2 regions of the Pseudalkalibacillus berkeleyi genome follow, and region 1 is predicted to be linked to the other one. Evidence: a T-box and tRNA genes for the amino acid it is inferred to sense, from the RefSeq annotation. Region 1 holds a T-box; the other holds one or more tRNA genes.

The links. The T-box of region 1 lies ahead of serS (serine--tRNA ligase). A T-box ahead of a tRNA ligase gene usually reads a tRNA of that ligase, here a tRNA-Ser.
Region 2: it has a tRNA-Ser gene. The T-box ahead of serS (serine--tRNA ligase) is inferred to sense a tRNA for this amino acid. The anticodon was not compared.

What each region holds. Positions count from the first base shown of each region.
Region 1 is NZ_JAKIJS010000007.1:27,063-30,993, reverse strand. Features, by position in the region: gene L2716_RS18185 (D-alanyl-D-alanine carboxypeptidase family protein) at 1-303, shown strand, start outside; gene pdxS (pyridoxal 5'-phosphate synthase lyase subunit PdxS) at 491-1,375, shown strand; gene pdxT (pyridoxal 5'-phosphate synthase glutaminase subunit PdxT) at 1,399-2,001, shown strand; T-box leader at 2,028-2,252, shown strand; gene serS (serine--tRNA ligase) at 2,729-3,931, shown strand, end outside.
Region 2 is NZ_JAKIJS010000001.1:1,760,135-1,764,065, reverse strand. Features, by position in the region: gene L2716_RS09360 (Na/Pi cotransporter family protein) at 1-1,163, shown strand, start outside; gene L2716_RS09355 (DUF456 domain-containing protein) at 1,165-1,647, shown strand; tRNA gene L2716_RS09350 (tRNA-Asn) at 1,781-1,855, shown strand; tRNA gene L2716_RS09345 (tRNA-Met) at 1,857-1,933, shown strand; tRNA gene L2716_RS09340 (tRNA-His) at 1,958-2,033, shown strand; tRNA gene L2716_RS09335 (tRNA-Ile) at 2,064-2,140, shown strand; tRNA gene L2716_RS09330 (tRNA-Ser) at 2,158-2,250, shown strand; tRNA gene L2716_RS09325 (tRNA-Met) at 2,463-2,539, shown strand; tRNA gene L2716_RS09320 (tRNA-Phe) at 2,637-2,712, shown strand; gene sodA (superoxide dismutase) at 3,120-3,731, shown strand; gene L2716_RS09310 (carboxypeptidase regulatory-like domain-containing protein) at 3,903-3,931, shown strand, end outside.

The sequences.
Region 1 (3,931 bases):
AACGGTGAGGAAGATAAATATAAGCCAAAAGCTGTTTGGAGCAAGAAAGCTCTTAATGATAAAGGTGAACTGACTGCACCAGTCAAAAAAGGAGATCAGGTCGGAACGCTGAAGCTTGAGTACTCCGGTAAGGACGACTTTGGTTATATTACCGAAGAAGCAAGTAAGAAAGCGAGCTCTCCGATCGTCGCTCAAGCAGATGTTGAAAAGGCGAACTGGTTCGTGCTCATGATGCGCGGAATTGGTGGATTCTTTGGAGACATTTGGACGAACGTCGTTGACTCGATTAAAGGCTTATTTTAACAAATATCATATTGGAGGGACTGAGCAGTAAATGCTTCAGTTCCTTTTTTCAAAAACGAGAAGAATTTACCATTAGTATTTTTAGTTGAGGCTTGTGTCTGGATAGGCATGTGTTATGAAAAGTGATACAATAGGATAGGATTTAGAATCATACTAAAAAAACACCTACTGATAGGGGGATTTATAAATGGTACAAACAGGTACTGATCGCGTTAAACGCGGTATGGCAGAAATGCAAAAAGGCGGCGTCATCATGGACGTTGTAAATGCGGAACAAGCAAAAATTGCTGAAGAAGCAGGTGCGGTTGCAGTAATGGCACTAGAACGTGTCCCAGCAGATATCCGTGCAGCGGGCGGAGTCGCTCGTATGGCTGACCCTTCAATCGTTGAAGAGGTAATTGGAGCAGTTTCAATTCCTGTTATGGCGAAAGCGCGTATCGGACATATCGTTGAAGCACGTATACTTGAATCACTTGGTGCAGATTACATCGATGAAAGTGAAGTATTGACTCCTGCAGATGAAGTGTTTCACTTAAATAAACGTGATTTCACTGTACCATTTGTATGTGGTGCACGTGATCTTGGAGAAGCGACACGCCGTATTGGTGAAGGTGCTTCTATGCTTCGTACGAAAGGTGAACCAGGAACAGGTAACATTGTTGAAGCGGTTCGTCACATGCGTCTTATCCAATCTCAAGTGAAAAAGATTGTGGGCATGAGTGAAGACGAATTGATGACGGAAGCGAAGAACCTTGGCGCACCATATGAAATTCTTCTACAAATCAAAAAAGAAGGTCGTTTGCCAGTCGTAAACTTTGCTGCAGGTGGAGTAGCATCACCAGCTGATGCTGCATTAATGATGGAGCTTGGAGCAGACGGTGTATTCGTTGGATCAGGAATCTTCAAATCTGAAAATCCTGAGAAATTTGCACGTGCGATCGTTGAAGCAACGACTCATTATCAAGATTATGAATTAATCGCTAAATTGTCTAAAGGTCTTGGAACGGCTATGAAAGGTGTCGAGATTTCTTCTCTACAACCTTCTGAGCGTATGCAAGATCGCGGATGGTAAGAAAAGACAAAGGAGACATCACGATGGTCACAGTTGGAATTCTTGCCCTACAAGGCGCAATCCGCGAACATGCTCGTTCGCTTGAAGCTTCAGGAGCAGAAGTTAAAATTGTAAAACGTGTAGAGGATTTGAACGACATTGATGCACTTGTCGTCCCTGGTGGAGAAAGTACAACAATGCGTCGTTTAATCGATAAATATGAAATGTTCGGACCTTTACAGGAATTTGCGAAATCAGGAAAACCTGTATTTGGTACTTGTGCAGGCTTGATCTTGATGGCGAAGGATATTATCGGACAAGATGTCGGACATTTAGAGGTTATGGATATCAAAGTTCATCGAAATGGCTTTGGCCGTCAACGTGAAAGCTTTGAAATCCCACTGGATGTCAAAGGACTTGAAGGTGATCCCTATATCGGTGTATTCATAAGAGCACCATATATTGAATCCGTTAGTCCAGATACAGAAGTGTTGGCAACGTTCCAGGACAAAATCGTAGCAGCTAGGCAAGGTCGTTTCCTATGCTGTGCGTTTCATCCAGAATTGACAGATGACCATAGAATGCATGGATATTTTGTCAAAATGGTTGAAGAAACCAAAAACGAGTTGCATAACGTTTCAAAATAGTGTAAATTACTACTAACACAAACATAGAACGAATGTAGATAGGAACTAGTAACAAGTATTCTTACCCTTAGAGAGTCGATGGTTGGTGCAAATCGACGTAAGAACCTTGTGAATCCATCCTTGAGTAAAATACTGAACGAGCCTAGCTCCAGTAAGTATTTTCGGTTAGTAACCGTTACATTACCAGAGTGGTATCATGTTTTGTAATGGTACAACCAGGGTGGCAACGCGGGTTAACTCTCGTCCCTTCGTATAATATTTATGCGATGGGGCGAGAGTTTTTTATTTCTAGGCTGATTATTAACGTCGAATTACTGCGTTGCTCGGTTTTACCGGTCCTCCGAAGTACAGGATGTACTAGTATCGGCGTTGTCTCAGGACGTGACGCTATTAGCCGATTTCATTGTGTCCGGTCCTTAAAACCATCGTGCCTTGTACTTCTCGTTTCTAATCACCCTAGGTTTAGACGAATGATCTACTTCGTCTTTCCGACGCAAAGGACGTGCAAGTACTGCCGTTGTCACAGGACGTGACGTAATTAGGCAGTGAGTGTTACTTGTTTTTTTTAAGATCCTCAAGTATTACTTACACGTTCCGGTCTTAAAAAAACGGCGTGCCTTGAAATACTCGTATCTAATTCGTCTAGGAAAACTGATGATAAACGTCGAATTACGTCGCACAGGACGTGTCGTACTATAATTCTGATTAATTTAAGGAGGAGATTGATATGTTAGATTTGAAATTTGTTCGAGAGCATTTTGATGAGGTGAAAGAGAAACTTTCTACGCGTGGTGAAGATATTTCTGGTTTGGATCAGTTTAAAGAGTTAGACGAAAAGCGTCGTGAGTTAATCAACCAGACAGAAGTGTTGAAAAGTGAGCGAAACAGCGTGTCCAAGCAAGTGGCTGAGTTTAAACGAGAAAAGAAAGATGCAGACCACTTAATTATTGAAATGCGTGAGGTTGGAGAGAAGATCAAAGCTTATGATGAGGAACTTCGACAAGTAGAAGAGAAGCTACAAAACGTTATGCTGACGTTACCAAATATTCCTCATGAGTCTGCTCCGATAGGCGGAGACGAAGAGGATAACGTTGTAGCTAGAAAATGGGGAGAAATTCGTGCGTTTGACTTTGAACCTAAGCCTCACTGGGATGTTGCGACTAACCTCGATATTGTGGACTTCGAAAGAGCGGCAAAGGTTACAGGTAGCCGTTTCGCGTTTTATAAGGGATTAGGAGCTCGTCTAGAGCGTGCGTTGATTAACTTTATGATGGATCTTCATGAAGATCAGCACGGATATACAGAAGTTTTACCACCGTATCTTGTAAATCGCGAGAGCATGACAGGAACAGGTCAGCTTCCTAAATTTGAAGAGGATGCTTTCAAAATTCGTGAAGAAGATTACTTCCTTATTCCGACTGCTGAGGTTCCAGTAACGAATATGCATCGTGATGAAATCTTGAAGCTTGAAGATCTTCCGAAGGCTTATGTTGCGTTCAGTGCGTGCTTCCGGTCAGAAGCTGGGTCTGCAGGGCGTGATACTCGAGGATTAATCCGTCATCACCAATTTAACAAGGTCGAGCTTGTGCACTTTGTGAAGCCTGAAGATTCTTATGAACGATTAGAAACACTAACAGGCCACGCTGAAAAAGTGTTACAACTCTTGAAGCTTCCATATCGTGTGATGAGCATGTGTACTGGTGATTTAGGTTTCACGGCTGCGAAGAAATATGACATTGAAGTATGGATTCCAAGCTATGAGACGTACCGTGAAATTTCTTCTTGTAGTAATTTTGAGGATTTCCAAGCTCGTCGTGCCAACATTCGATTCCGTCGTGAAGCGAAAGCCAAGCCTGAACATGTGCACACATTAAACGGTTCTGGACTTGCGATTGGTCGAACGGTTGCTGCGCTTTTAGAAAACTACCAA
Region 2 (3,931 bases), on a different contig from region 1:
AGCCATTACGTTCTCTTGAAGCCTTCCAGCAACTGACGATTGATATGTCAAATAATCCAATATTAGGTGTAGTTGTAGGAACTCTATTTACAGTTATTGTCCAGAGTTCAAGTGCGACAATCGGAATCCTACAGGAACTGTATTCTCAAGGAACCGTCACTCTAGGTGCAGCATTACCTGTACTGTTTGGTGACAATATCGGAACTACGATTACTGCCGTATTAGCAGCAATTGGTGCTAGTGTAGCTGCGAGAAGAGCAGCACTAACCCATGTCATTTTCAACTTGTTAGGTACAGCCATATTCTTATTACTGCTCGTTCCATTTACATCGTACGTAGAATATTTGGCTGAAGCATTAGACTTGAACAATAAAATGCAAATTGCATTTGCACATGGTTCATTTAACTTTGCTAACACAGCCATACAATTTCCGTTCATCGGATTATTAGCTTATATCGTTACGAAGTTAGTCCCAGGTGATGATGTAGAAATTGAATATAAAGCAAAACACTTAGATCCTATTTTCTTAGAACGCTCGCCTGCAGTAGCGCTCGGACAAGCTAAACTTGAAGTCCTGCGGATGGCAGATTACGCTAAGAAAGGATTACATGAAACCTTTACTTATCTTGATACGAAGTCGAAAAAGAACGCTGAAAAAGCTGCTCAGTATGAAGAAGCCATCAATAATCTTGACCAAAGGATTACGGATTATTTAGTTCAATTGTCTTCTTATACACTTTCAGCTCAAGATTCAGAACAACACTCAATCTTAATGGATTCTGTACGTGACATCGAGCGAATTGGTGATCATATGGAGAACATTGTAGAACTGGTTGATTATCAAATGACGCATAAAGTGGACTTGTCTGAGACTGCATTGAAAGATCTTAATGAAATGTTTGAACTTACAATGTCAACGATTGATGAAGCATTCCACGCAATGGACGAAAATGATAAAGAGAAAGCAAGAAAAGTTGTAGATATGGAAAACAAGATCGACAAAATGGAAAGAACGCTTCGTAAGCAACACATCCTTCGCTTGAATGAAGGTAAGTGTACAGGAGCTTCTGGTATCGTATTTGTTGATATTATTAGTAACCTAGAACGTATTGGTGACCATGCAACTAATATTGCCGAGTACGTGTTAGGAGAAGAAGAGTAGAATGACTGTATTAGCTTGGGTCATAATTTCGACCTTGTTTGTGTTAGCATTTGTGGGATTGATCTATCCGATCATTCCCTCCTCTATTTTTTTAATTGCAGGCTATTTCGTCTATGGATGGATGTTTGATTTCGGACCACTGACCTGGGTGTTTTGGGTCATTCAAGGCATACTCGTCATCCTTCTTTATGTAACTGACTATGCGAGCAATTTTTATGGTGTCAAAAAAAGAGGCGGAAGCAAATATGCAATATGGGGTAGTACAATTGGGCTTTTAATTGGACCATTCATAATTCCGGTGATCGGTATATTGATTGGACCATTTGTAGGTGCGATTGTAGGTGAACTCTTACATCAAAAAGGCGATTTTAAGCAAGCAGTTAGAGTTGGTATCGGCTCATTGTTAGGCTTTATTGGTGGAACAACCGTTAAGTTGATCATCCAAGCAGGTATGGTTATATATTTCTTAATAAAAGTTTTATAAGATTATTGCAAGCAGGGACAGAACATGATATATTATTTCTTGTCCCTGTTTTTACATTTTCGGTTTTGAAAAAACAGATTGACAATACATAATTAAAGTGTTATTCTAATTCTTGTCGTTAAAATTATATTATTCCACAGTAGCTCAGTGGTAGAGCTATCGGCTGTTAACCGATCGGTCGCAGGTTCGAGTCCTGCCTGTGGAGCCATGGCGGTGTAGCTCAGCTGGCTAGAGCGTACGGTTCATACCCGTGAGGTCGGGGGTTCGATCCCCTCCGCCGCTACCATCTTAATTTTAATAACTAGTCATGGCGGTTGTGGCGAAGTGGTTAACGCACCGGATTGTGATTCCGGCATTCGTGGGTTCAATTCCCATCAGCCGCCCCATTAAAATTACAGAAAACTACATATCGTTTTGGACCCTTAGCTCAGTTGGTCAGAGCAGTCGGCTCATAACCGATTGGTCGTAGGTTCGAGTCCTACAGGGTCCACCACTAAACCAATTTAGCACGGAGGTATACCCAAGTCTGGCTGAAGGGAGCGGTCTTGAAAACCGCCAGGGGCTTAACCGCCCGCGGGGGTTCGAATCCCTCTACCTCCTCCATTTTCATTTAAGCCTTTCTCAAACTATTGAGAGAAGCAATCTAGAATAGTATTATCGACGCGGGGTGAAGCACGTAGGAATAAGCTACGTAGCATAAACATCAGCGTACAGATTGAGCTGCTACTTGGTACTCATTCTGAAATCTGGACGAGGAACATGCAGTACAATCATCCCATCATTGGGTGAACATCATCCGTAAACATTTATATCGGCGCGGGGTGGAGCAGTCTGGTAGCTCGTCGGGCTCATAACCCGAAGGTCATAGGTTCAAATCCTATCCCCGCAACCAATTTTAGTTCATTGCACTACGTCGAAATGACATCTTGCTCAATGAACATATGGAGTACCCGAAGGGGTAAAACTTACAACGTTAAATTACATAATTTGGCTCGATAGCTCAGTCGGTAGAGCAGAGGACTGAAAATCCTCGTGTCGGCGGTTCGATTCCGTCTCGAGCCACCATTATAAACTTCTTTGATATAAGAGGTTTTTTTATTTGCCTAAATTTCTTACAATCAGTATATCTTTTAACAAGAAATTAGATTCCCACCACATATCGAGCGAAAATCCTCCCAATAAGTTGTGAAAAAGGGTTAATCCCAACATATCGAGTCGAGCGAAAATCCTCCAAATAAGTTGTGAAAAAGGGCTAATCCCAACATATCGAGCGAAAATCCTCCAAATAAGTTATGAAAAGACGCTAATCCGTGCATTCTCTATTTTTGAATAAATTCTCATCTATATCACTCCTGCAGGATCATCTTTCAGTGTTTAAAAATTGAATCAGTCGGGTAAATTTGATATTGTTAATCTTAGAGGCACATAAATCGTGCTTTTGTATTACATACCTTTATAAGGAGGAGATTTAATTGGCAAAACACGAACTACCTGCACTTCCGTATGAGTTCAACGCACTTGAACCACACATTGACGAAGAAACGATGAAAATCCACCACGGTAAGCATCATAATGCATATGTAACAAAGCTTAATGGTGCACTTGAAGGGCACGCGGATTTACAAGATAAAAGCATCGAAGCGTTAGTAAGCAATTTAGATGCTGTACCTGAGAACATTCGCACAGCTGTCCGTAACAATGGTGGAGGACATGCCAATCACACATTGTTCTGGCAAGTACTTAGCCCGAATGGTGGAGGAGCTCCTACAGGTGAATTAGCTGACAAAATCAACTCTAAGTTTGGTAGCTATGACCAATTTAAAGAAGACTTCGCTGCAGCAGCAGCTGGTCGATTTGGCTCTGGTTGGGCTTGGCTAGTTGTGAACAATGGTGAACTTGAAATTACAAGTACGCCAAACCAAGACACTCCGTTAATGGAAGGTAAAACACCTATCCTTGGACTTGACGTTTGGGAGCACGCTTATTACCTGAACTATCAAAACCGTCGTCCTGATTACATTTCAGCATTCTGGAATGTGGTTAACTGGGATGAAGTTGAAAAGCGTTATAACGAAGCTAAATAATTTTATTTTAAGGAACCACGGGTATTCATCCCGTGGTTCTTTTTTTTGTAAACAGGCTTGTACCTTTATAGTCATATATGGAATTTATTGAATAGTTAGGACATGCAACTAACACCTCTATTACTGTAGGACATACAACTATAAGTAGTGACTATAAAGGAGGAGGAAAGTTTGACTTTTCCAAATGATGTTCAATATAC